Linked DNA regions of Prolixibacter sp. NT017. The protein of the gene in region 1 interacts with the protein of each later gene in a pairwise test. Links are inferred from orthologs where the notes say so. Each region holds a gene or a part of one and is shown in the gene's direction. Other genes may lie near its edges. The genes, in order: ruvA and ruvC.

What was found.
Region 2: the proteins of ruvA (region 1) and ruvC interact in binary tests that used the Escherichia coli proteins (3 or more experiments, as listed by UniProt). The link is inferred for Prolixibacter sp. NT017 from one-to-one orthologs.

The regions. Positions count from the first base shown.
Region 1 is NZ_BLAV01000001.1:4,635,833-4,649,567, forward strand. The notes cover bases 6,618-9,584. They hold ruvA (Holliday junction branch migration protein RuvA), read left to right. Parts: upstream 6,618-7,793; coding sequence 7,794-8,375; downstream 8,376-9,584. Other genes in these bases: pdxA (4-hydroxythreonine-4-phosphate dehydrogenase PdxA), read left to right, coding at 6,689-7,750; sprA (cell surface protein SprA), read left to right, coding at 8,422-9,584. Outside these bases: GJU87_RS19300 (1-deoxy-D-xylulose-5-phosphate reductoisomerase), read left to right, coding at 1-793; RIP metalloprotease RseP, read left to right, coding at 815-2,146; tatA (twin-arginine translocase TatA/TatE family subunit), read left to right, coding at 2,225-2,443; GJU87_RS19315 (DUF4837 family protein), read left to right, coding at 2,716-3,798; mqnC (cyclic dehypoxanthinyl futalosine synthase), read right to left, coding at 3,896-5,014; GJU87_RS19325 (M17 family metallopeptidase), read left to right, coding at 5,145-6,569; more of sprA, read left to right, coding at 9,585-13,735. UniProt on the Escherichia coli protein: The RuvA-RuvB-RuvC complex processes Holliday junction (HJ) DNA during genetic recombination and DNA repair.
Region 2 is NZ_BLAV01000001.1:3,924,875-3,936,315, reverse strand. Bases 66-2,841 are described here. They hold ruvC (crossover junction endodeoxyribonuclease RuvC), read left to right. Parts: upstream 66-1,065; coding sequence 1,066-1,617; downstream 1,618-2,841. Other genes in these bases: GJU87_RS16460 (hypothetical protein), read right to left, coding at 2,726-2,841; greA (transcription elongation factor GreA), read right to left, coding at 2,084-2,563; GJU87_RS16470 (HIT family protein), read right to left, coding at 1,670-2,062; GJU87_RS16480 (hypothetical protein), read right to left, coding at 665-853; GJU87_RS16485 (tetratricopeptide repeat protein), read left to right, coding at 66-661. Also shown: more of GJU87_RS16485, read left to right, coding at 1-65; more of GJU87_RS16460, read right to left, coding at 2,842-3,229; GJU87_RS16455 (hypothetical protein), read left to right, coding at 3,281-3,709; ahcY (adenosylhomocysteinase), read right to left, coding at 3,778-5,199; GJU87_RS16445 (bifunctional riboflavin kinase/FAD synthetase), read right to left, coding at 5,288-6,223; GJU87_RS16440 (TlpA disulfide reductase family protein), read left to right, coding at 6,529-7,674; GJU87_RS16435 (UDP-2,3-diacylglucosamine diphosphatase), read left to right, coding at 7,845-8,621; GJU87_RS16430 (3-oxoacyl-ACP synthase III family protein), read left to right, coding at 8,627-9,712; DNA recombination protein RmuC, read left to right, coding at 9,807-11,168; ATP-dependent Clp protease ATP-binding subunit ClpX, read right to left, coding at 11,228-11,441.

The DNA.
Region 1 (13,735 bases):
CAAGGAAACGATGGTTGTTGCCGGCGAGCTGATTGTGCGACTGGCCAACGAAAAGAAGGTGGATATCCTTCCGGTGGATTCGGAACACTCGGCCATTTTCCAATGCCTGGCCGGCGAGTTCATGAATCCCATCGAGAAAGTGATTCTGACCTGCTCGGGCGGTCCTTTTCACGGAAGAACAGCGAAAGAGTTGAGAGCGGTTACGCCGGAAGATGCGCTGAAGCATCCGAGCTGGGACATGGGCGCGAAAATTACCATCGATTCGGCCTCGCTGATGAACAAAGGTTTTGAAGTGATTGAGGCCAAATGGTTGTTCGGCTTAAAGCCGGAACAGATTGACGTGGTGGTGCATCCGCAGAGTATCATTCACTCGCTCGTTCAGTTTGAGGACGGAGCCTTGAAAGCGCAGCTGGGCATGCCCGATATGCGGGTCCCGATTCAGTACGCATTGGCTTATCCCGAAAGGTTAGCCAGCGATTTCCCTCGCTTCCGGTTCTCTGATTACCCGACACTCACATTCGATACACCCGATACCGAAAATTTTCGTAATCTTGCACTTTCGTATGAGGCTTTGCATCAGGGCGGAAATATCGCCTGTTCACTCAACGCATCCAACGAAATAGCTGTAAAAGCATTCCTCGACAGAAAAATCGCTTTTACCGAGATGGCGTGTATCAATGAGGCAGTTATGATGAAAACTTCGTTGGTGAATGAACCTTCGTACGAAGATTATGTTGAAACCGATCGGGAAGCTCGCGAAAGGGCTGTCTCATTGGTAAATGAAAATAGTTAAAAACGATTCGATAAAGATACTATGGTTGTTTTGGTTAAGGCGGCTCAGCTTATCCTGAGTCTTTCGATTCTGGTTGTCCTTCACGAGTTTGGACACTTTATTTTCGCCAAGCTCTTTAAGTGCCGGGTTGAAAAATTCTACCTTTTCTTCGATCCGTGGTTTTCGCTCTTTAAATTTAAAAAAGGCGAAACCGAGTACGGCGTCGGCTGGCTGCCACTGGGTGGTTATGTGAAGATCTCGGGGATGATCGACGAGTCGATGGACAAAGAGCAGATGAAACAACCTCCGCAGCCATGGGAGTTCCGTTCGAAACCGGCCTGGCAGCGTCTGTTAATCATGATTGGCGGTGTGCTGTTCAACCTTCTTTTTGCGCTCTTCCTGTATGCCATGGTGTTGTACACCTGGGGCGAACAATATTTGCCGACAGCCAATGTGAAGTACGGAATCGTCACTAGTGATACCGGTAAAGAAATTGGTTTCCAGAACGGCGATAAAATATTAAATGTTGACGGCAAGAAGGTTGCTGATTTCACGAAAATCGTTCCGACCATTGTGCTTGAAAAGGCGAGCTATGTAGAGGTGGAGCGCGATGGCAAGGATGTGAGAGTTCCGATTACGCAGGAAGATATTGCCAAGCTGCTGAATAATAAAAACGTAATGGGCGTCCGGATTCCTTATTCCCTTCAGGTGCATGGATTCATGAAGAAATCGCCCGCGCGGGATGCCGGAATGGATATTGGCGACAAAGTAGTAGCCATCAACGGACAGCATTTTACCTACAACGACCAGTTTGTTGAGGCACTGAAAGATGCGAAAGGCAAAACGGTGGATGTGACCATTGACCGGGACGGTGCGACAAAGACGTTACCGGTGACGATTGGTGAGAATGGGCTGCTTGGGGTCGAACGTACCATGATGAACCTCGACAGCTTGTTTACTTTTAAAACACTCACCTATGGCTTTTGGCAATCCATTCCGGCCGGTGTGACGAAAGGTTTTAATACCGTGGATAATTACCTGAAGCAATTCAAGCTGTTGTTTCAGCCCGAAACGAAAGCATACGAATCATTGGGTGGTTTTATCGCTATCGGTAACATTTTCCCGGGCATTTGGGACTGGCGTTCGTTCTGGAACCTGACCGCCTTCCTGTCGATTATTTTGGCCGTAATGAATATTCTGCCCATCCCGGCACTCGATGGTGGCCATGTATTGTTCCTGCTCTACGAAATTGTTTCGGGCCGTAAGCCCAGCGATAAATTCCTGGAGTACGCGCAGATTGCCGGAATGGTGATTCTGTTTGCACTGCTGATTTTCGCCAACGGAAACGACATTATCAAATTATTCAAGGGTTAGTGTGTCATTTCCAGTGGATGAAGAACATCGTATGAAAAAAATTCTAAATTTGTAACCAAACCTTTAAAACATGACATTATGAACTTATTCGTGATAGCAGGGTTCATTGGCCCGCAGGAAATCATTATCATACTGGTCATTGTTCTGCTTCTGTTTGGAGGCAAGAAGATACCGGAACTGATGCGCGGCCTTGGGAAGGGTATGAAAGAGTTTAAAAACGCCACCAACGATGAGGGCGGTTCCGAGGAGAAATCTTCGAAGAAAGAGGAGAGTTCGAAAGAGACACTCAAAGAGTAGACTGAAAAATATTCAGACTGATACAACACAGAACCCTGGTTCAGATGAGCCGGGGTTTGTTCGTTGATATTCTTTAACTTTTTTTCCTAAAATGATTTTGTTAATTTCGAATTAACCATTGTATCATTTTGTAAGACAACGTTTGATAACCATGCAGCCTTGACCTGACCATTTGTGATTCGTCCCGGAATGGGAACCGGATTACGGTTTTGTCGCAAGGTTGTTTCTGTTTATTTTCTTATCGAGTCAATAAATCTAAAATATAGCGTATCATGAAGAAGATACTATTTCAACTGACTGTCACCTTTGTATTGGGAGCGATGCTTTCCTCCTGCGGGGGAGACAGTAATCCAACAATGAAAAATTCTACCGGAAAGCCAGGCGAAATTGTTGTCGTGATTCCTAAGGCTACCTGGGAGGGCGAGGCAGGCGATACCATCTTTCATTTCCTGGCGCAGCCTGTTGCCGATTTGCCCCAGGAGGAGCCGATGTTGAACGTGGTGCATATCCCGCCGCAGGCATTTGGCGAGATTTTTAAAACCGGCAGAAATCTTCTGCTGACAAAGATTAACCCTTCGGTGAAAGAACCTAAGATTACGATACAGCGCAATGTGTGGGCGAAACCGCAGATAATTGTTTCGGTACAGGCGCCCAATGAAAAGAGTTTTACCGATTTCTTTGCCAAAAAGGGAAACGATATCGTGAGCATCTTCGTGAAAGAAGAGCGGAACCGGCTGATGAAAATGTATGCCGACCGGAAATTTAAAAACGATGCGGTTGCCGAGCGGATGGCAAAAGAGCACCACTTTACGCTCAACGTGCCGAAGGGATTTGTGGTTTCAGTGGATACGACCAATTTTGTGTGGATTCGTTACGAAACTCCGAACATCAGCCAGGATGTAATCGCTTACTGGTACCCGTATACTTCCGATAGTACCTTTACCAGGAATTATCTGCTGAATAAGCGCGATTCGGTCCTGAAGAAAAACGTTCCCGGACCCGATAAAGGCACTTACATGATGACAGAGCGACAGATTCCCACTCTTTTCCGTGCCTTTAAGCTGAACGGTAATTACACTGCTATGCTGCGCGGGCTCTGGAAGGTGCACGGCGATTTCATGGGAGGTCCTTTTGTTAGCATCAGCACACTCGACCCGATTCGTGGTCGTGTACTGACACTGGAAGGATTTGTTTATGCTCCGAAGAAAGATAAGCGGGAATTGATGAGGCAGGTGGAAGCCATGATTTATTCGGTGCGCTTCCCCGACCAGAAAAAGAACGACAAGATTAACCGGATGGCTGAGATGGGCAACGACACGAGTGCGCCACCGGTAGATTCGGTAGAAACGAAATAAATTTTCGAAAGCAATTGGGCATAAAAAAGAAGAGGCGGAACTAATTATTCCGCCTCTTTTTTATGTGGTAACTCTCGAGAGTAAAGTTTCTTTTTAACTATGCCGGCTGCAATTCCGGAACCATTTCCGGCAACTCCACATGCTCGTAACCCTGGTTACGCAGTTGTGGACGGAAACCAGCATCGATAATGGATTGCTGAATACCTTTGGCATTCATCTGGTACGATGCGCCTGCGGCAGAAACGACATTTTCCTCAATCATGATGGAACCCATGTCGTTAGCTCCGGCATTCAGACAAAGCTGCGCGGTATCTCTTCCTACTGTTAACCACGATGCCTGGATGTTGGTCACATTGTTCAGCATAATACGCGCAACGGCAATCATCCGCACATATTCCATTGGCTCAATCGGAGTAACTTCAATGTTTTGATAGAGCTCGGTATCTTCGAGCATCACCGGCCACGGGATGAAAGCCGTGAAACCATCGCTGCCTTCCGGGCGTTCGTCCTGCACATCGCGAAGCAAAGCCAGGTGTTCGATGCGCTCGCGGTTGGTTTCAATCGTTCCGAACATCATGGTAGCCGAAGTCACCATTTTCAGTTTGTGGGCTTCGCGCATTACGTCAAGCCACTCCTGCGTGTTGCACTTTCCGGGTGATAAAATCCGGCGAACCCGATCCGACAGAATTTCTGCACCGGCTCCGGGCAGACTATCCAGCCCCGAATCCCGCAGTTGGATAAGCGTATCGCGGAAGCTCAAACGAGAGCGCTTGGCGATGTGTGCCACCTCAGGCGGTCCCAGCGAGTGCAGTTTCACTTCCGGATAACGGCGCTTTAACTCACTGAACAGGTCGGTGTAAAACTTGATACCATATCGCGGGTGCATGCCGCCCTGGAGAAGCAGCTGGTTACCACCCTGCTTGAGCATCTCCTCAATTTTTTCAGAGTACTCTTCGATGGTGGTTGTATAGACATCCTTATCGCCGATATCGCGTCGGAAATTACAGAAATTACAGTGGGCCACACATATGTTGGTGGTATTTACGTTGCGGTCGATTATCCAGGTTACCACGTTGCCGGGCACCTTCTTTTTCCGCAACTCATTTGCTACATGCATCAACTCCGGAGTGGGAGCATGCTCATACAGCAGCAATCCTTCATCAACGGTCAATGCCTCAAAATTTAAGGCTTTTTGGTATATTGATTCGAAATTCATGTAGTAAAAATTTGGCGTAAAGGTACTAATTTTCAAATACGATAGTCGCTGATGTTTACGGCTATCCTTTTTAAAAAGATTCAACCTTTTTCAGGGGATAATGTTGCATCAGTAAATTAAAATTTTCGATATGGAACTGAAAAGACAAAGTGAGCACAATGGTAATAATCTGATATACATATTAAAAGATAGCTCGGAGTTGGCCTCTGTTCCGCTCGGCGAGAAAGAAAAAAAATATGCCGAAAAGCGGTTGGAAGATAAAGCAGAATTAATCTTCATCAACCGGATGGACGGATGGATTTTTCTGGTTGTTCCCAAACAGTGCAAAGATGAAGAGGCATTTTTAGAGGAATGCCGGAAAAAAGGAAATGAAATTGCAGTGCGGGCGACGGAAGAAAAACTGGAAGAACTGGGCATATCAGGAAATGATGCCCAGGCTGTTTTGGCTGTCGCCGAAGGAGTGGCATTGAGCAGCTACCGGTTTTTGAACCATTTTACCGACAAAAAAGGGAAAGAGAGTCCGCTAAAGAATTTGTCTTTGGTTTCTGAGCAACTGAGTGATGCTGACGTAACAGAATTGACCAACTTGGTGAAGAGTGTTTGCCAAACACGCGATTTAGTGAACGAACCGCTGTCGCACATGAATGCTGAACGTTTGGCAGAAGCTTTCACCAAAATGGGAAAAGAAGCCGGAATGACGGTGGATGTTTTCCATAAGCAAAAAATTGAATCGCTGAAAATGGGCGGCCTGCTGGCGGTCAACAAAGGAAGTATCGATCCTCCGACCTTCACCATCATGGAGTGGAAACCGGAAAAACCGGTGAATGAAAAACCGATTGTCCTGGTGGGTAAAGGTGTGGTGTATGATACGGGAGGTATGAGCCTCAAGCCGACGCCCAATTCGATGGATTACATGAAATCGGATATGGCTGGAGGTGCTGCTGTTGGTGGTGCCATTTATGCGGCTGCGCTGAACCGTTTGCCATTGCATGTTATTGCACTGATTCCGGCTACCGATAACCGCCCTGACGGAAACGCTTATGTTCCGGGCGATGTGATTACGATGCATAGCGGCAAAACGGTGGAAGTGCTCAATACCGATGCAGAAGGGCGTTTGTTGCTGGCGGATGCATTGAGCTATGCGAAGAAATTTGAACCGCAGCTGGTCATTGATGCGGCTACATTAACCGGGTCAGCAGCCGTTGCGCTGGGACATTACGGAATTGCCGGAATGGGAACAGCGAAACCGGAAGTGATGCAGCAACTTCAAAAAGCCGGGCATGAAGTGTACGAACGGGTGGTTGAATTTCCTTTTTGGGAAGAATATGGCGAATTGTTGAAATCGGATATTGCCGACCTGAAAAACCTGGGGCCGCGCGAAGCAGGAATGATCACCGCCGGGAAATTTCTCGAAAACTTTGTGGACTATCCTTGGATCCACCTGGATATTGCTGGAGCCGCATTTCTGAACCAACCTGATAGCTATCGTGGTAAAGGAGCGACGGGTACCGGTGTGCGCCTGTTGTACCGTTTCCTGAAAAGCCTGGTTGGATGATATGCTCTGAAACCTCTATAAAAACGCGGGGCGGTCAGGGATATACCGAAGAAAAGTTTAAATTTGACCATCCTTTCTCCTTGGGGGAATTGTTGAAAATCTAACATTTAGACAGGACTATGAAGCAACATATTGTCAAGGTCGGAATTACGCACGGCGACATCAACGGAATTGGTTATGAGGTTATCATGAAGGCTCTGCTGGACAACCGGATAATGGAAAACTGTACTCCCATTGTCTACGGTTCGCCCAAAGTAGCCGCTTATCACCGAAAGGCGTTAAATATTAACAACTTCAGTTTTAACCACATTAACGCGGCGGAGGAAGCAGTGCCCAAGCGGCCCAATATCATTAACTGCATCGATGAAAATATCCGGGTCGAACTGGGTAAGTCGACCAAGATGGCCGGCGAAGCCAGCTACATGGCGCTTGAAGCGGCTGTCAAGGATATCAAAGAGGGAAAGATTGACGTGCTGATTACGGCTCCTATCAACAAGGAGAATATTCAGTCCAACGTATTTCACTTTCCGGGACACACGCAGTATCTGGCCGAAGAGTTTAAGGCGGAAGATCACCTGATGCTGATGGTGAGCAACGACCTGAAGGTTGGTATTGTTACCGAGCACATCCCGCTGTCGAAAGTGGCCTCGACGATTACCACAGACATGATCCTGAGTAAGCTCCGGGTATTGAACCGGACATTGATGGAAGACTTTACGTTGCACAAGCCCCGTATTGCAGTTCTGGCGTTGAATCCGCACGCTGGTGATCATGGATTGATTGGTGACGAAGAAGAGCGCGAGATTATTCCGGCAATCAAAACTGCCAATGAAGAAGGGATTATCGCCATGGGACCGTATCCGGCCGACGGATTTTTTGGTTCGGCCGATTACAAGAAATTCGATGCTATTCTGGCGATGTATCACGACCAGGGACTGACGCCTTTTAAGCTGGCGTCGTTCGAGTCGGGTGTGAACTTCACTGCAGGTTTGCCTATTGTCAGAACATCGCCGGGACACGGAACGGCTTACAGTCTGGCTGGCGAAGGTAATGCGTCGGAAGATTCATTCCGGAATGCCATGTACCTGGCCATCGACCTGTTCCTGAACCGGGAGCAGTACAAAGAATTTTCGAAAGATCCGTTGCAGAGCCAGGAGATCGATCGAACCGGGGGAGAATAGAGTTCTCCCCGATTCCATGAATAAACTTGAATGAACGCAAAGGATGTACGAATACATCAAGGGAAATATCACTGAACTAACGCCTGCTTCGGTCATTGTTGAGGCCGGAGGTATCGGGTACTTTATCAACATTTCACTAACCACCTATACCCGTTTGAACGGACGGGAAAATGTGACGGTTTTTCTTCAGCAAATTGTTCGCGAAGATGCTCATCTCCTGTATGGTTTTGCCGATCGGGATGAGCGGGAAATCTTCAGGTTACTGATATCGGTAAACGGCATCGGAGCCAATACGGCTGTTATGATGCTTTCGTCGTATCAGCCGGAACAGTTGAGAGACGCCATCGCTACCGAGAATGTGAATGTGCTCAAAAGTATCAAAGGCATTGGAGCCAAGACGGCGCAGCGGGTTATCATCGATTTGAAGGATAAAATCGGTAAATCATCAGAATCAGTGCAGGTTTTCGACAAAGCAGACAATACCACGCGGGAAGAAGCGTTATCTGCTTTGGTGATGCTGGGGTTCAACAAGCGGGCAATCGAAAAAGCACTGGACCGGATTTTTTCCGACAATCCGGGTATTTCTGTTGAGGAAACCATTAAAATTGCGCTGAAAAATCTTTGAGGGCTCCCTTTCCCTGCATTTTTGCGGAAAAAATTTGTAGTAGCTGGTGTTGAGAAGGTACCGTAGATATATACTGGCTATTCCCCTGCTGATTATCGTTGTGTCCATTATCGGAAACAGCGATGCGTCGGTCAACATGGGAAAAGCTGTCAGGTGGAATGATAACGGTCCGGTTAAAGAAGAGGGTGATACGCTTGCCGTAGATACCATTGGGAAATTACCCTATCCCTTTCGGGATAAAGGCCCCTTCGGAAATGCAGGACAACAGGATTCATCCGCCTTGTATCTTCATGATCCTTCGAATATGAAAAAGGAGGTGGAGTACGATCCGGAAACCGGCGATTATATTTTCTACGACCGGATTGGTGACTTCAACTATAGGCTACCGCGTACCATGTCGCTGGAAGAGTATCGCCATTGGGATTTTCAGGAATCTATCAAGCGTTACTGGCGGCAACGGATGGCACAGCAATCCTTCGAACAACAGTCGCAACTCATTCCCCAACTTAAAGTAGGTGGCGAATCCTTCAATAGAATTTTCGGGTCCAATACCGTGAGCATTCGCCCGCAGGGTTACGTTGAGCTGAGTCTTGGCGTGCAAACCAACCGCATCGATAATCCTTCCATTCCCGAAAGGATGCGCAAAACCACGACATTCGATTTCAACGAGAAAGTGAACATGAATGTGGTGGGACAAATCGGAAGTAAGCTGAATATGCGGGTGAATTATAATACCGAAGCGACTTTCGATTTCGAAAACAAAATGAAGCTGAACTACACCGGCGATGAGGATGAGATTGTGAAGAATGTGGAGGCCGGTAACGTTTCGATGCCATTGTCGGGTTCATTGATTACCGGAGGGACGAACCTTTTCGGGGTGAGAACGGATTTGCAGTTTGGTAAACTTGCCGTTTCGACAATTTTCTCGCAACAAAAAGGAGAAACCAAGACCATTGAAACGGAAGGCGGCGCCCAGAAGACGAAGTTCAAGCTCGATGTGACGGATTACGATGCCAACCGGCACTTCTTCCTCGGGCAGTATTTTTACGATCACTACGATCAGGCACTGGCCAACCTTCCGGTTATCAATTCAGCCATTACCATCAACAAGGTGGAGGTGTGGGTTACCAATAAATCCAACGACTTTAAGGAATCCCGAAATATTTTGGCGTTAACCGACCTGGGTGAGCGGGGCGGTAACCGAGAAAATCAGTCCATTTCAGAGTTTGGTGACACTCCCGGACTTTCGTACCCGGAAAACGTTTATACGTTCAATGGTGCCAACCAGATGTACACTTCGATTACATCTACTTATTCCGGTATCCGTAATATAGCGCAGCTGACACAGGTAATGGCTCCGTTGGCCAGTCGAGGTTTTGTGGCCGGACGCGACTACGAAAAAATTGAAAATGCCCGCAGGCTCTCTCCTTCAGAATATACCGTCAACAAAAGACTGGGTTATATTTCGCTTAATTCAGCGCTGAATGCGGATGAGGTGCTGGCTGTGGCTTATCAGTATACAGCCAACGGAAAAACTTACCAGGTGGGGGAATTCTCGACCGATGGTATTGATGCGCCGCAGACGTTGGTTCTGAAATTAATTAAGGGGACCGACTTAAATCCCAAATTCAAGAACTGGGATTTGATGATGAAAAACGTTTATAATCTTGGGGCTTATCAGCTTTCTCCGGAAGATTTCCGTTTCGATGTGGAATACCAGAACGATTCGACGGGTACCAATTTGAACTACTTGCCGACAGGTCCACTGAAAGAGAAAATACTGCTCAAGGTGATGAACCTTGATAATTTGAACAAGCAAAAAGATCCCTATCCCGATGGACTATTTGACTTCATCGACGGCGTGACGATCGATGCTGCTACCGGACGGGTGTTCTTCCCGGTGGTTCAGCCATTCGGTTCCAACCTGAAAAAGCAACTTGGAAGTGATCAGACGGCAATCGACCGGTATGTTTTCCAGAGTTTGTACGACGAGACAAAAACGGTAGCCGAACAGGATGCGGAGAAAAACAAATATCAGTTGGTAGGTAGTTACAAGGGAAGTGCCAGCAACGAAATTTCGCTGAACACAATTAACGTCGCGCGGGGATCGGTGAAAGTTACTGCAGGCGGACGCGAACTGACGGAAAACGTCGATTATGTGGTGGACTACGCCCAGGGAACGGTGAAGATTATTAACCAGGGGCTGCTCGAATCGGGAACGCCTATTTCGGTTTTCACCGAGAGTAACAATCTCTTCAGTATGCAGCGGAAGACCTTGCTGGGAACCCATATGAATTACGAGTTCAACAAGAACTTCAACCTGGGCGGTACGGTAATGTATTTGCACGAAAAACCGCTGACACAGAAAGTGAATTACGGTGAAGATCCCATTTCGAATACCATGCTGGGTTTGAATGCTTCGTATAAAACGAAATCGCAGCTGATTACCAATTTGGTGGATGCGCTCCCATTCCTGGATACGAAAGCGGAATCGAAAGTGGCTGTGGATGCGGAGTTTGCACAGTTACTACCGGGGCACTCAAAGGTGATTTCGAACGAGGGTGCGGTGTATATCGATGATTTCGAGGGAACGAAAACAACCATCGATATGAAAACGCAGCATGCGTGGACTTTCGCCAGTACGCCGCAGGGACAGGATATGTTCCCGGAAGGGGAGCTGGTTGACAACCTGGCCAATGGTTACAACCGGGCAAAGCTGGCGTGGTATGTTATCGATCCACTTTTGCAACGAAATACAGCAACTACACCAAAGCATCTGATACAGTTTCCGAAGCAGCGCTCGAGCAACTATGTGCGCGAGGTGTATCAGAGTGAAATTTATCCTGACAGGCAGACACCTGTTGGTCAACCTACGAATATTCCGACATTGGATTTGGCATATTACCCTTCGGAAAAAGGCCCTTATAACTTCGATACCTATCCTTCGGCTTATTCAGCGGGTGTGGCTCAAGATGGTTCTTTGAATCAGCCGGAGACGCGTTGGGGGGGAATTATGCGACAGGTTCAAACCAGCGATTTTGAAGCGGCGAATATCGAGTACATCGAGTTTTGGATGATGGATCCGTTTGCCGAAGATACGTTGCAGCAAAATCCCGGTGGAGATTTGTATTTCGACTTGGGAAATGTGTCAGAGGATATTCTTCGCGATGGAAGAAAATCGTTTGAGAACGGATTACCTGCCGACGGTAATTACGCAGCTACCTGCGATACGACCGCCTGGGGACGTGTTTCGAGACAACAGTCGTTGGTGAAGGCATTCGATAATAACCCACAGGCCCGCCGTTACCAGGATATTGGTTTGGATGGTTTGGACTCGAAAGATGAAGAGAGTTTTTATAAAACGTATCTCGACCAGTTAAAAGGCTTGTTGGTCGATAGTGTATACGCTAAGGTTTATGCCGACCCGGCGAATGATAACTTCCACTATTTCCGGGGAACCGATTACGATAATGAACAGCTGGGGATTCTTCAGCGATACAAAAATTACAACAATCCCGATGGCAACTCGCCGACCTCCGATATGTCGCCGGAACCTTATAGCACAGCCGCGACATCGATTCCTGATGCCGAGGATATTAACGACGATAATACGTTAAGTGAAAATGAGTCATATTTCCAGTATCACCTGAAGCTGGACCGGCGGGATTTGGCTGTTGGAAAGAATTACATCACCGACGCGAAAACAGCGCGTGTTAAACTGAAAGATGGTACAACTTCGGAGATTACCTGGTACCAGTTTAAGATTCCGGTCAAGCAACCGACTTCGACCATTGGAACCATTTCCGATTTCCGTTCTATCCGGTTTATGCGGATGTTCTTGCGCGGATGGAAGAAGCCAGTTGTATTGCGTTTTGCCACGCTTGATTTGGTTCGCTCTGACTGGCGAATTTATGAAAAGGATTTGTCGGAAAACAACAGTGTTCCTTCTCCGAATACCAAGTTCGAGATATCGGCTGTTAACATTGAGGAGAATGCGAACCGCGAACCGGTGAACTACGTGTTACCTCCCGGAATCAGCCGTGTGATTGACCCCGCCAACCCGCAGATCCGACAACTGAACGAACAGTCGATGGTGCTGCGAACGATCGATTTGCCAACCGGCGATGCGCGGGCAGCATATAAGACTACCACAGTGGACATGCGGCGGTATAAAACGCTGAAAATGGAGGTGCATGCCGAAGCAATTAAAAACCATGCGCTGAACGATGATGATCTGTCGCTTTTCATTCGCATCGGGTCGGATTACCGCTACAACTATTACGAATACGAAATACCGCTGAAGCTGACGCCTCCGGGTTACTACAGTAATGATTCGCAGAACGACCGGTTGATTGTATGGCCTGAAGCCAACCGAATGTATATCCCGCTGGATCTGTTGCCAAAATTGAAGCTTGAACGGAATGCCAAAATGCGGCAAGCCGGTTCTCAGCTTTCGCTGAATGATGTCTTTGAAAAGATTCAGAATGGTGTGAACAACAACCAGAACATCATTAAGGTGAAGGGTAATCCGAACCTGGGAGAGGTGACTTCGGTGATGATTGGTATCCGGAATAAGGATGGCAGTCCTCATCCGGGAAGTAAGTCGGTGGAAGTATGGGTCAACGAACTTCGTCTGACGGATTTCGACGAGAAAGGTGGATGGGCAGCTTTGGGCCGCGTTTCGGGTAACCTGGCTGATTTGGGAACCTATTCGTTTGCCGGACGAACCAGTACTGCCGGCTTTGGAAGTATCGATTCGAAGATGCAGCAGCGCAGCATGGAAGACAATCATGAATATGATATTTCTACGAATCTTCAGTTAGGAAAATTCTTTGGTGAGAAGTCGGGAGTGCAGATTCCGATGTACCTCGGTTTTTCGAAAGCGGTGCAAACACCCGAATATTCGCCGCTCGATCCGGATGTGAAATTGAAAGATGCGCTGGATGCTGCCGCGAATAAGTCCGAAAGGGATTCCATCAAGCGAATATCGCAGGATTATACGACCCGTAGAAGTATCAATTTCACGAATGTGCACATCGACAAGCCTAACAAAAAGGGGAAACCCAAGGTCTATGATATTTCGAATTTCGCGGTGACCTATTCATTTAACCAGTATTATCATCGTGATATCAACACCACGAGGAATGAGACGCGAAATACACGCATGTTGTTTTCGTACAACTACAATACACGGCCAAAGGCTGTGGAGCCTTTCAAAAATGTGAAGTTGTTCCGTTCGCCATGGTTCTCCCTGATTCGTGATTTCAACTTTTATTATTCGCCGGAACAGATCTCTTTCCGTTCGGATATGAACCGGCGGTATAGTGAGCTGCAGTACCGGAATATTACCAACCCTGATT
Region 2 (11,441 bases), 710 kb from region 1 along the record:
GAAGCTGAAAGTAGAGTTGGCCGATTGCAACGTTTGTACAGGCGACTATTGGGAAGCCGTTTTGTTGTACGCACAGGTTAGCAAAGAGATGAGGGAAACCAATTGGGCTGATGAGGCAAAGTTTAAGCGGGCCAGGTTGGCATATTACATGGGAGATTTCAATTGGGTGAAAGCCCAAATGGATATTTTGAAGGGGAGCACAGCTAAACTCACTGCCAACGACGCACTGGCGCTTTCGTTGTTGATTGAAAATCACGAGGCGCCCGATTCACTCAACAGCGATTTGCAGATGCTGGCCCGTGCCGATTTGGATCAGTTTTGTAACCGACCTCGGCAGGCACTTCTGCGACTCGATTCTCTGCAACAGAAATATCCTTACAGCGATTTAAATGAGGAGGTTTTTTCCCGCAAGGCAAAAATATTGGTCAAACTCCACAACTACCAGGAAGCGGCGAGCGCGTATAATGACTTATTGAAAAAATATCCTGATGGAAAAAACAGTGATGAGGCTCGTTTCAGGTTGGGAGAGTTGTATGAAAAAGAGCTAAATCTTCCCGATAAAGCAGAAGAGATTTACAAAGACATCGTTCTGCATCATCCCGGGAGTGTTTACATCGAAGATGCACGAAAAAATTACCGGGCGCTTAGGGATAAGAAGTAAAAGTCAGGATTCTTCGGTGCGTACCATAAAATGGACGACAGAGAAGAGAACAAAAACCAATACTACAAAATCGAATTTCTTCATGTACCAGAAAATGGAAATGATCGTTAGATAGACCATGGCAATGATGGCCACCAGTTTCCATGTTTTCAAAAATCGGGAATCATTTTTCCCGGGGATTAATTCTTTCATTTTGGCAAGACAATAAGATAAGACGTCTTAATCTTTATGCCGTTTTTGGTCGTAGGGTAACCCCGATTTTCCGTTTTTTTGATGAATGTATCGATCTGAGTGGTGAACGTACAGATCTGAGTGGTGAATGAACAACCGCGATTTTGAGTTTTTTCAAAATTATACCCCATTTCGCTAATAAACCGGTAAATTCGGAACGAAATTCAACTGTATTGGAAAAGGAAAAAACCATATTAGGAATTGACCCGGGCTCGAATGTGATGGGCTATGGCGTAGTAAAAGTCATCGGAACGAAAGCTCAAATCGTTACGTTGGGGGTCGTGAAAACGTCCGGATTTGGCGATCACTACCAGAAACTTCGTCATATTTTTGAGCGGACCCTTTATTTGGTCGATGCCTTCCAGCCGGACGAAGCCGCGTTGGAGGCACCGTTTTACGGAAAGAACGTGCAGTCGATGCTGAAGTTGGGGCGGGCGCAGGGAGTTGCTATGGCAGCAGCGCTTTATCGGGGGGTTCCGATATTCGAATATGCTCCCTTAAAGATCAAACAAGCCATTACCGGTACGGGCTCGGCATCGAAAGAGCAGGTAGCCTATTTTTTGAAACAGATGTTCAATATGGAGATTCGCCCGAAAGAGCTGGATGCGACAGACGGACTGGCGGCGGCAGTATGTCATTACCTGCAGGGAAGAAATCCTGCCAAAGGGAAATCGTACAATAGTTGGGAAGACTTTATCCGGAAAAATCCGGACCGGATCAAATAAAAAAAGGGACTGCCATCGCAATCCCTTCTTTTTTCAAAGCCAGTTGGCTGTATTATAATTCCTTTTTAATCTTTTCCGTAATTTCCTTGAACTCCTCTTCCGACAGTTTCAATTTCGGATTGGAGAAGTTGATGTCTTTCTCACTCTGCATAGGTACCAGGTGAATATGGGCATGCGGAACCTCGAGGCCCAGAACGGCAACTCCGACTTTTTTACACGGAATGGCTTTTTTCAGGGCGACAGCTACTCGCTTGGCAAACAGCTGCAAACCGGTGTACAACTCATCGTCCAAATCGAAAAGATAATCTACTTCTTTCTTCGGAATGACCAGTACATGCCCTTTTGCCAATGGGAAAATATCGAGGAACGCAAGATAGTTTTCGTCTTCCGCCACTTTGTATGCAGGAATTTCGCCTTCGACTATTTTCGTGAAAATACTTGCCATAAACTTTCGTTTTTACCGGTATTAAACACCCATTTCAATATTGACCACTTCGAAAGGAATCACACCTGACGGAACCTGAATTTCTACTTCGTCGCCAACTTTCTTGCCTAGCAAACCCTGTGCGATTGGTGTATTCACACTGATTTTACCAGCTTTTAGGTCAGCTTCGTGTTCCGAAACAATAGTGTAAGCCATGACGGCATTATTCTTTTTATTCTTGATAGTCACCTTGTTCAGAATCTGAACGGATGAACAGTCAATTTTCGATTGGTCGATAATACGGGCGTTGGCTACCTGTTCCTGAAGTTTGGCAATTTTTGCTTCGAGCATACCCTGGGCATCTTTGGCCGCATCGTACTCCGCATTTTCCGAAATATCGCCTTTTTCAATGGCTTCACCTATCTGCTTTGAAATTGCCGGACGTTCAACCGTCATCAGGCGTTCCAGATCAGCTTTCAATTTTTTTAGACCTTCAGCAGTTATATATGTAACCTTTGCCATTTAACTTAGATTTTTCGTTAACACATAAAAAAACAAGAAGAATCCCGAAAAAAACGGAACTCTTCCTTCGATGTAAAACACAAATTTAAGGTTTTTCCCGAATATCCCACGAAGGATGTTGTAAAAAATGTTTTTTCTGCGCGAAACGTAACTATTCCATTTTCAATACTTGCGGTTGATTATTTCGGAATAGATAACGGCTTTTCGCGGGTCAAAATCCCGTCGGATGCTTTTCTTGAGTGGTTCCTTTTTCCCTTTATGATAGACCGATGTAGCGGTAATGTCACCCGGCATTTTCGTCTGCCGACTTTTCGTTATAATCTCTTCAACTTTTTTATTGCTGATTTCCGGTTGCCCTACTTTATTGGTAGTTTCCATTTGTGGTTCGGGCTCGGGCGAAGGATACTGTACCGGATCGAACATCTCTTCCATGCGATCGAATAACGTTCCGAATGGATCTTCACGCTTTTCATCCATCGGATTGTACGGTTCTCTTTGCCGCTTTGGTTGTTCCCAACCGTTATTCCCGCCGTTGTCCTGCATCTGTTTCATCCGTTCCTTTTTGCGCTGCTTGTTAATTGCCTGCACAATGGAAATAACAATTATCAGAATGATAAAGACATAATCGCCAACGCCGGCTGTATTTATTTGTGTAAGTAAAACCATGTTGCTTAGCATTTTCCTAAATTTGCTGCTGTGTTGCTAAATATACTAAAAATGTTGAAGGGATTATCGAAGCCATGGCTGCAAATTAGTTTGGTCGTACTGTTTCTTCTGTCGGCCAACAGCTGTCAAAAGGATCAGCAATCCTTTTTCCCCGAGGTTCGAGTGGATTTTTATATCAATCTTGCCACGAACAATACGTTAACTGCTCCCGGTAATTACAAAGAGTTTCCGGCCGGGTATACAGGCGTCATTGTCATCAACAATGGCAATGGGTTTTATGCTTTCGACACTTGCTGTCCGTACGAAGCCAAGGCAAGTTGTACGGTAACACCTGATGCCGGCGGTATCGCTACCTGCTCCTGTTGTGGCTCACAATACACTTTGATGGGAGGTGGCTATCCGCTGAAGGGACCTTCGACTCAGAATTTACATTATTATAAAGTTGAAAATTTAGGCGGTCGACTTTGGGTACATGACTAAGATACTTCCCATAAAGAAAGGGATGATTGGACGCCAATCATCCCTTTCTTTATGTTTTGGGCTGCTGATTAATAGCGGTAATGTTCGGGTTTGAACGGTCCGTTTTCCGGAACACCGAGATATTCAGCCTGCTCTTTCGTCAATTTTGTCATCTTCACACCCAACTGTTCCAGGTGAAGGCGTGCTACTTCTTCGTCAAGATGTTTGGGCAAACGGTAAACATCAACTTTATAATCATTTTTCCAGAGATCGAGCTGAGCCAGTGTCTGGTTGGTAAATGAGTTACTCATTACGAACGATGGGTGGCCGGTGGCACATCCCAGGTTCACCAAACGGCCTTCCGCCAACAAGAAGATAGAGTGGCCATCAGGATACTCATACTTGTCAACCTGCGGTTTGATATTCTTTTTGCTGATTCCAGGCCATTTTTCCAGTTGAGCTACCTGAATTTCATTATCGAAGTGACCAATGTTGCAGACAATGGCCTGATCTTTCATGTTGGCCATGTGTTCAGCGGTGATAATATCTTTGTTTCCGGTAGTGGTCACGTAGATATTACCTTCGCTCAGCGCATCTTCCACTGTTTTCACTTCAAAACCTTCCATGGCAGCCTGAAGAGCGCAAATCGGGTCAATTTCGGTAACGACCACACGGGCACCATAACCACGCATCGAGCGGGCACAGCCTTTACCAACGTCGCCATAACCACAAACTACAACCACTTTACCGGCAATCATCACGTCGGTTGCACGTTTGATACCGTCGGCCAGCGATTCGCGGCAGCCATATGTATTATCGAATTTCGATTTGGTAACCGAATCGTTTACGTTGATGGCCGGGAACAGCAATTCGCCACGCTCCATCATTTGGTACAGGCGGTGAACTCCGGTTGTTGTTTCTTCCGAAACACCTTTCAGTTCCTTAACTGCATTTCCCCAACGATTGGGAGTTTCAGCCAGGATGCGTTTCAATGTCTTCTGCAGTTCAACTTCATCTTCACCTTCTGCTTCTTTCTCCAGAACGGAAGCATCTTTTTCGGCTTTGTAACCCAGATGAACCATCAGTGTTGCGTCGCCACCATCATCAACAATCAGGTGCGGGCCTTTTCCTTCACCGAAATCCAGGGCGCGCTCAGTGCACCACCAGTATTCTGCCAGTGTTTCACCTTTCCAGGCGAATACCGGAACATTGGCAGCGGCAATAGCAGCGGCAGCATGATCCTGCGTGGAAAAAATATTACACGAAGCCCAACGAACGTCGGCTCCCAGTTCTACCAATGTTTCAATCAACACGGCAGTTTGGATGGTCATATGGAGAGAACCCATAATGCGGGCACCCGCTAGCGGCTTTTCCTTTCCGTATTTTTCACGGATGGACATCAGTCCAGGCATTTCTTTTTCAGCAATCTCAATCTCTTTTCTTCCGAAATCGGCCAGCGAAATATCCCTGACTTTATAATCTGTTTTGGTATCAGTTACAACACTCATAATTTATTTAACTGTATTAATAATCTCACAAAATTAACAAAAATAGAACGAAACTGAAGACTGATAATCACCCATGTTTGAGGATGAAAGCCTATTGTCCCGAAAGTATTTCAAGTGCGCTCTCTTTGTCCTTTTTCAATTGATCCTGCAAAGCATCGATCGATTCGAATTTATGCTCATCGCGGATTTTGCCAACAAAATAGAGCGTTAGTTCATGCATGTAAATATCCTGATTGAAGTCGAAAATGTGGACTTCGATACTCCGATGATCGGCATTATGACTGATGGTCGGGCGAGTTCCGATATTGAGCATTCCCTCGTAATCGGAATTGTCAATTTTTACTCTGACAGCATAAACACCGTCATGAGGAATGAGTTTATGCTCATCCAACGTTTCGATGTTGGCGGTGGGAAAACCCAGTTTACGCCCCAGTTGGTTGCCGGCAATCACTTTTCCTGTTAGCGTATAATCGTACCCCAGATATCGGTTAGCCCTGGCTACATTTCCTGTTTCCAGCGACTGACGTATTTTCGTTGAGCTGATGTTGACATCTTCCATCAATAAAACGTCCAGTTGTTCAATGGTAAAATTGAGTTCCTTGGAAAGTGCTTTCAGAACAGTGTAATTTCCTTCCCGGTTTCGTCCCAGTTTATGGTCGTAGCCAACCACCAGGTGACTGATGTTCATTTTCCCAACCAAAATGGTTCTCACAAAATCTTCATAGGAGAGTTTGGAAAATTCCGCTGTAAACGGAAAAATCACCAAATGATCGATGCCAATTTCCCGAAACAGATCAATCTTTTCGTCACGGGTTGTTAACAAACGCAACGTATTCTCTTCAGGACTGACAATGAGACGGGGGTGTGGGTAGAAAGTAAAAATCACTGATTCACCATTAACGGAATCGGCGATTTCCTTTAGCCGGGAAATAACCTGTCGGTGCCCCAGATGGACACCGTCGAACGTTCCTATGGTAATTACCGGTTTATTGGCATTAAAATGTTCAAGTCCGTTATGAATCTCCACTTGTGGTAAAATTTTATTCGCGACAAAAGTAAAGAAAAATAAGCATGTCGACGGTTCAGAGAAACAGCTAATCGGCAGGGAATGTTTTACAAACCTTGCGGAAGATGCCAAGTTATCGGTGGAATTTATATTTTTGCTCCCTGCATAGCTCTTCTATTTTCAGAATACGGCCATGCAAACCGAAGCGCAAAACCGGGGTGTGAATATTCAGGATGTTGCGTGAGACTAAAACCACAGGTGAGACAAACCTTTTCGGTTTTTACAGGCGAAAAGACACCTTAACCTTTGAAGAAAAGAAACAGCACATGAAAAAATTGTTTTTTGCAGTAGCCATTCTTTTTCTGCTTTATTCATGCGGAGAGAAAACCAATTTTTCTGTTTCGGGAACCATCAATGGTGCCGGCGGAAAGATGGTGTATCTGAATGAGTTGAAAGTGAGTTCCCAGATTCCGGTCGATTCGGTACGAGTTAACAACAAAGGACAATTCGAGCTCAAAGGAAACGCTACTGAGCCGACATTTTACCTGTTGAAATTCAACGACCACAACTTCGTGACCTTGTTGCTCGATTCGACAGAACAAGCGACGGTTAACGGCAGTTACAAGAATTTGCCATCAGATTATACGGTGAAAGGTTCGCTCGGCTCGAAGTTGGTGAAGGAGTTGAATACTCATTACACCGATGTAAAGCAGCAACTTGATTCACTGAAGAGCCTGTTTAATACCCACAAAGGTGATGCTAATTACGAAAGTGAGCGTAAGCAGTGGAACGATGAGTATGTCGCACTGAAAAACAAGCATGCAGCATACCTCAAGAAATTTGTGATGGCTCACCCGTTCTCTCTGTCAAGTGTAATGGCGCTTTACCAGAAATGGGACGACGGCAATTTCATTGTACAGGATTTGCATACTATGAAAGTGGCAGCTTCGGCGCTATCGGCCATGTACCCCAACAGTAGCCAGGTAAAGGCACTGCACTCCAACACGCTGGATATAATGCGTCAGCAGAATAACCAAAAAATGACGCAACTGATTAAGCAGGCCGGACAAAACAGCCCCGATATTACCTTACCCAATCCGGAAGGCAAAGACATTTCCCTTTCGTCGATGCGTGGCAAATATGTGCTGGTTCAGTTCTGGGCTGGTCAGGATCGCGATTCGCGTGTAATGAACCCGGTTTTGGTGGCGAACTACAAGAAGTACCATCCGAAGGGATTTGATATTTACCAGGTAAGTATCGATACAAGTCGTACCGCATGGCTCAATGCAATTCAGCAGGACCATCTTAGCTGGACCAATGTTGGCGATATGAAAGGAAGTGTACAGGCTGTTCGGAATTACAATATCCAGACCATTCCGTACAATTACCTGTTGGGCAAGGATGGTTCGATTCTGGCGAAAAACCTGATGGGACCGGCTCTGAATAATACGTTGCAAAAATATTTGAAGTGATATTTCAACTTAAATAATCCGGAAAAAGACGAGCTTTTGGCTGGTCTTTTTTCTTTTTATACCCGATGAAAACAGTGCTGCGAAGCATTTTTACTCTTGAATTCTTCGTTTTTACATCTATCTTTGCAGAGATTTTGAAATGAGAAATAGATTCGTATACAGGTAGTAGGGTGACGTCTCGTAATAAAATATATTTTGTATCGGATGTGCACCTTGGGGCTCCGGCTTTGAATGACAATCCCGAAAGGGAAAAGCTGTTTGTCTCATGGCTTGAGGAGATAAGTCACGACGCCGAGATGATTTTCCTGATGGGGGATATTTTCGACTTTTGGTTTGAATACAAAAGAGTCGCTCCCCGTGGATTCGTCAGGGTACTGGGAAAAATAGCAGAAATAACCGATAAAGGCATTCCCGTGCATTTCTTTACAGGAAATCACGATGTATGGGTATTTGATTATTTACCGTCCGAAACCGGAGTTATTGTCCACCGGGAACCGTTTGAAACCGAAATAAAGGGGAAACGTTTTTTCCTGGCGCATGGCGATGGACTGAATCCTTCCGATAAAGGCTACCTGTTTATCAAAGCTCTTTTTCATAATCGCGCAGCTCAGTGGTTATTTTCCAGACTTCACCCCAATTTTGCTTTTGGCCTGGCGCATCGCTGGTCGAAACACAGCCGGTTGTCCAACGGCGTTGATGGGGCAAGATTTATGGGTGAAGAAAACGAGGAGCAAATTTCGTTTGCCCGGAGAATGATTAATGAAGGAAAGCACTTTGATTATTTTGTTTTTGGACACCGTCACCTGGCGCTCGAATACGACCTGAATCAGGAGAGCAAATTGTTTTTACTGGGAGAGTGGATTAAGTCGTATTCTTACGGAGTATTTGACGGTGCTGATTTTCGACTGGAAAGAATTCATAATACTCCCCCGAGTGGGAAAAATTAAATTGTATGGATAAAAAGCTTTATACCGTTATTGTCGGTAGTGGTTCGTATATTCCTCCAGTAGTAATACCGAACGACCATTTCCTCGATTGGGAATTTCATGACCCGGCAACCGGAGAGAAGTTTGAGCGGGCTAATGCCGAGATCATTCAAAAATTCAACGAAATCACCAATATCGAAGAGCGCCGTTATGCCAATCCGGAGCATAAAACAAGCGATCTGGCTGCTTTCGCTGCGAAAGATGCTATCGAATCATCCGGTTACGATGCCGAATCATTTGATTTCCTGATTGTGGCCAACAACTTTGGCGACATGGATATCAATAATCCGCGTACCGACATCATGCCACCCATTTCTACGCGCGTGAAAAGGATACTGAACATCAAGAATCCGTCGTGTATGTGTCATGATGTAGTAGCTGGTTGTCCGGGATGGACAACTGCTATGATTGTTGCGAATGCATATATTAAGAGTGGCACTTTCAAGCGCGGCCTCGTTATCGGTTCGGATGTGAATTCCCGCGTACGCGATCCGCATGATAGGGATTCGATGATTTTTTCGGATGGTGCCGGAGCGGTGATTGTTGAAGCCCGCGAAAGCGATGTCCCGGTAGGCATTATTTCACACGCCAGTCGCGCCGATGCAATTGATGGCGGAGAGTGGCTGAAGATGGCCGAATCGGTTAATCCGGCTTTCGAAGGCAACGAACTGTACATCCGGATGATGGGAAACAAAGTGTATGTTTATGCTTTATCCGTTGTTCCTGGTGTGGTAAAACAAAGTTTGGAAGATGCGGGTCTTGGTTTGGAAGATGTGAGCAAAGTGCTGATTCATCAGGCCAACGAAAAAATGGACGATGCCATTCTCGGACGTTTGTTTAAGCTCTATGGCAAGCGCAGTTTTCCGAAAGATTTGATGCCGATGACCATCCGGAAATTCGGTAACTCATCGTCGGCAACGGTTCCCACGCTGTACGATTTAATCAGCAAGGGAAAAATGGAAGATCATGCTTTCAATTCAGGTGACAACATCGTGCTCACCTCGGTTGGAGCCGGTATGATTATCAATTCCATTATTTACCGGATGCCCTAAAAATAAGTGAAACGAAATACACAGCGCACCATCGGTTGAAACGATGCGTGCGCTTTTTTTATACCTTTAAGCAAACCTGAAATCTCAACGCAAGATGGAAATTGTTTTTTTAGTTATCGGAGTTGCTGTCGGTGTGGCCATTGGCTGGCTTATTCAACGTGGCATGTCGAAAGCTGCCGAAGTAACCGGTGCACAAAATCTGGCCAAAGCCGAGCAAGAGTTTATGACCCAACTGGCTTTCGCTGATAAGGAAAAATCGCTCGCGGAACAGCAAACCAATTCACTGAAGCTCGATTTGGAAGAATCGAAAAAGGTATTGAATGCAGAAAGAGACAAAAACGAAATATTGAACCGGAACCTGGCGGAAGCACAAACCGATTTGCGGAACATGCAGGAGCGGTTGGAAAATCAGGCCAAGGAACTGGAGCAACTGCAAAAGAAATTCACCACCGAATTTGAAAATATTGCCGGCAAGATTCTGAAAGAGAACTCGAAGGAATTTACGACGGTTAACCAGAAGAATATCTCGGACATTCTCAATCCGTTGAAAGAGAAAATTCAGCTATTCGAGAAGAAAGTGGAAGACACTTACGAGAAAGGATTGAAAGACCAGACCGACCTGAAAGCCGAATTGAAAAAGCTGCAGGATTTGAACCTAAAGATTTCCACGGATGCACAAAACCTAACTCAGGCGCTGAAAGGCGATGTGAAGAAACAGGGAAACTGGGGCGAGATTGTGTTGGAGCGTGTTCTTGAAAGATCGGGCCTGACGGAGGGACAGGAGTTCGAGCGTGAAGTAGTCGACACGAACATGGAAGGGAAAACCATCCGTCCCGACGTGATTGTCCATCTTCCTGATAAGAAGCACTTGATTATCGACTCGAAGGTTTCGCTCGTTGCCTACGAACGGCTCGTCAATGCGACAACTGATGAGGAACGCGAAAAAGCGATGAAAGAGCATTTGCTGTCGTTGCGCTCGCATGTAAAAACGCTGAGTGAAAAGCATTATCCTTCAGCGAAGAATCTGAATGCACCGGATTTTGTACTGCTCTTTTTGCCGATCGAATCATCATTTAGTATTGCTGTTCAGCAGGATCAGGATTTGTTTGGCTATGCCTGGGACAACAAAGTCGTGATAGTAAGTCCGTCAACGTTACTTGCTTCATTGCGGACCATTGCTTCCATCTGGCGGCAGGAGAACCAAACGCGGAATGCATTGGAAATTGCCCAGCAGAGTGGAGCCTTGTACGATAAGTTCGTCAACTTCATTGCTGATTTGGAAAAAATAGGTAAGGGACTTGACAGTGCCCGCGACAATTACGACAAGGCCATGAACAAACTACATACAGGGCGCGGAAACCTGGTTCGTACAGCAGAAAAAATCAGGGTGCTTGGCGCGAAAGCACAAAAGGAAATTCCGGATAAATTCATCACGGATGATGCACTACCCGAATAGTAAAAGAAAAGGGTGTCCGGAGAACGGGCACCCTTTCTTTATGATGTTTTCAAAAATTGTCAGCTTGCTTTGAGACGGCTGGCACCCAGTCGCTCAATTTTTTCACTGGCGTATTCTTTGCCAATCAACACTTCGGTTTCACCTTCGTCAGTCGATGGCATGTCAAACATGGCATCAATCATGATTGTCTCGCAGATGGAACGCAAACCGCGGGCACCCAATTTAAACTCGATGGCTTTGTCGACGATGAAATCGAGCGTTTCGTCAGCAAAT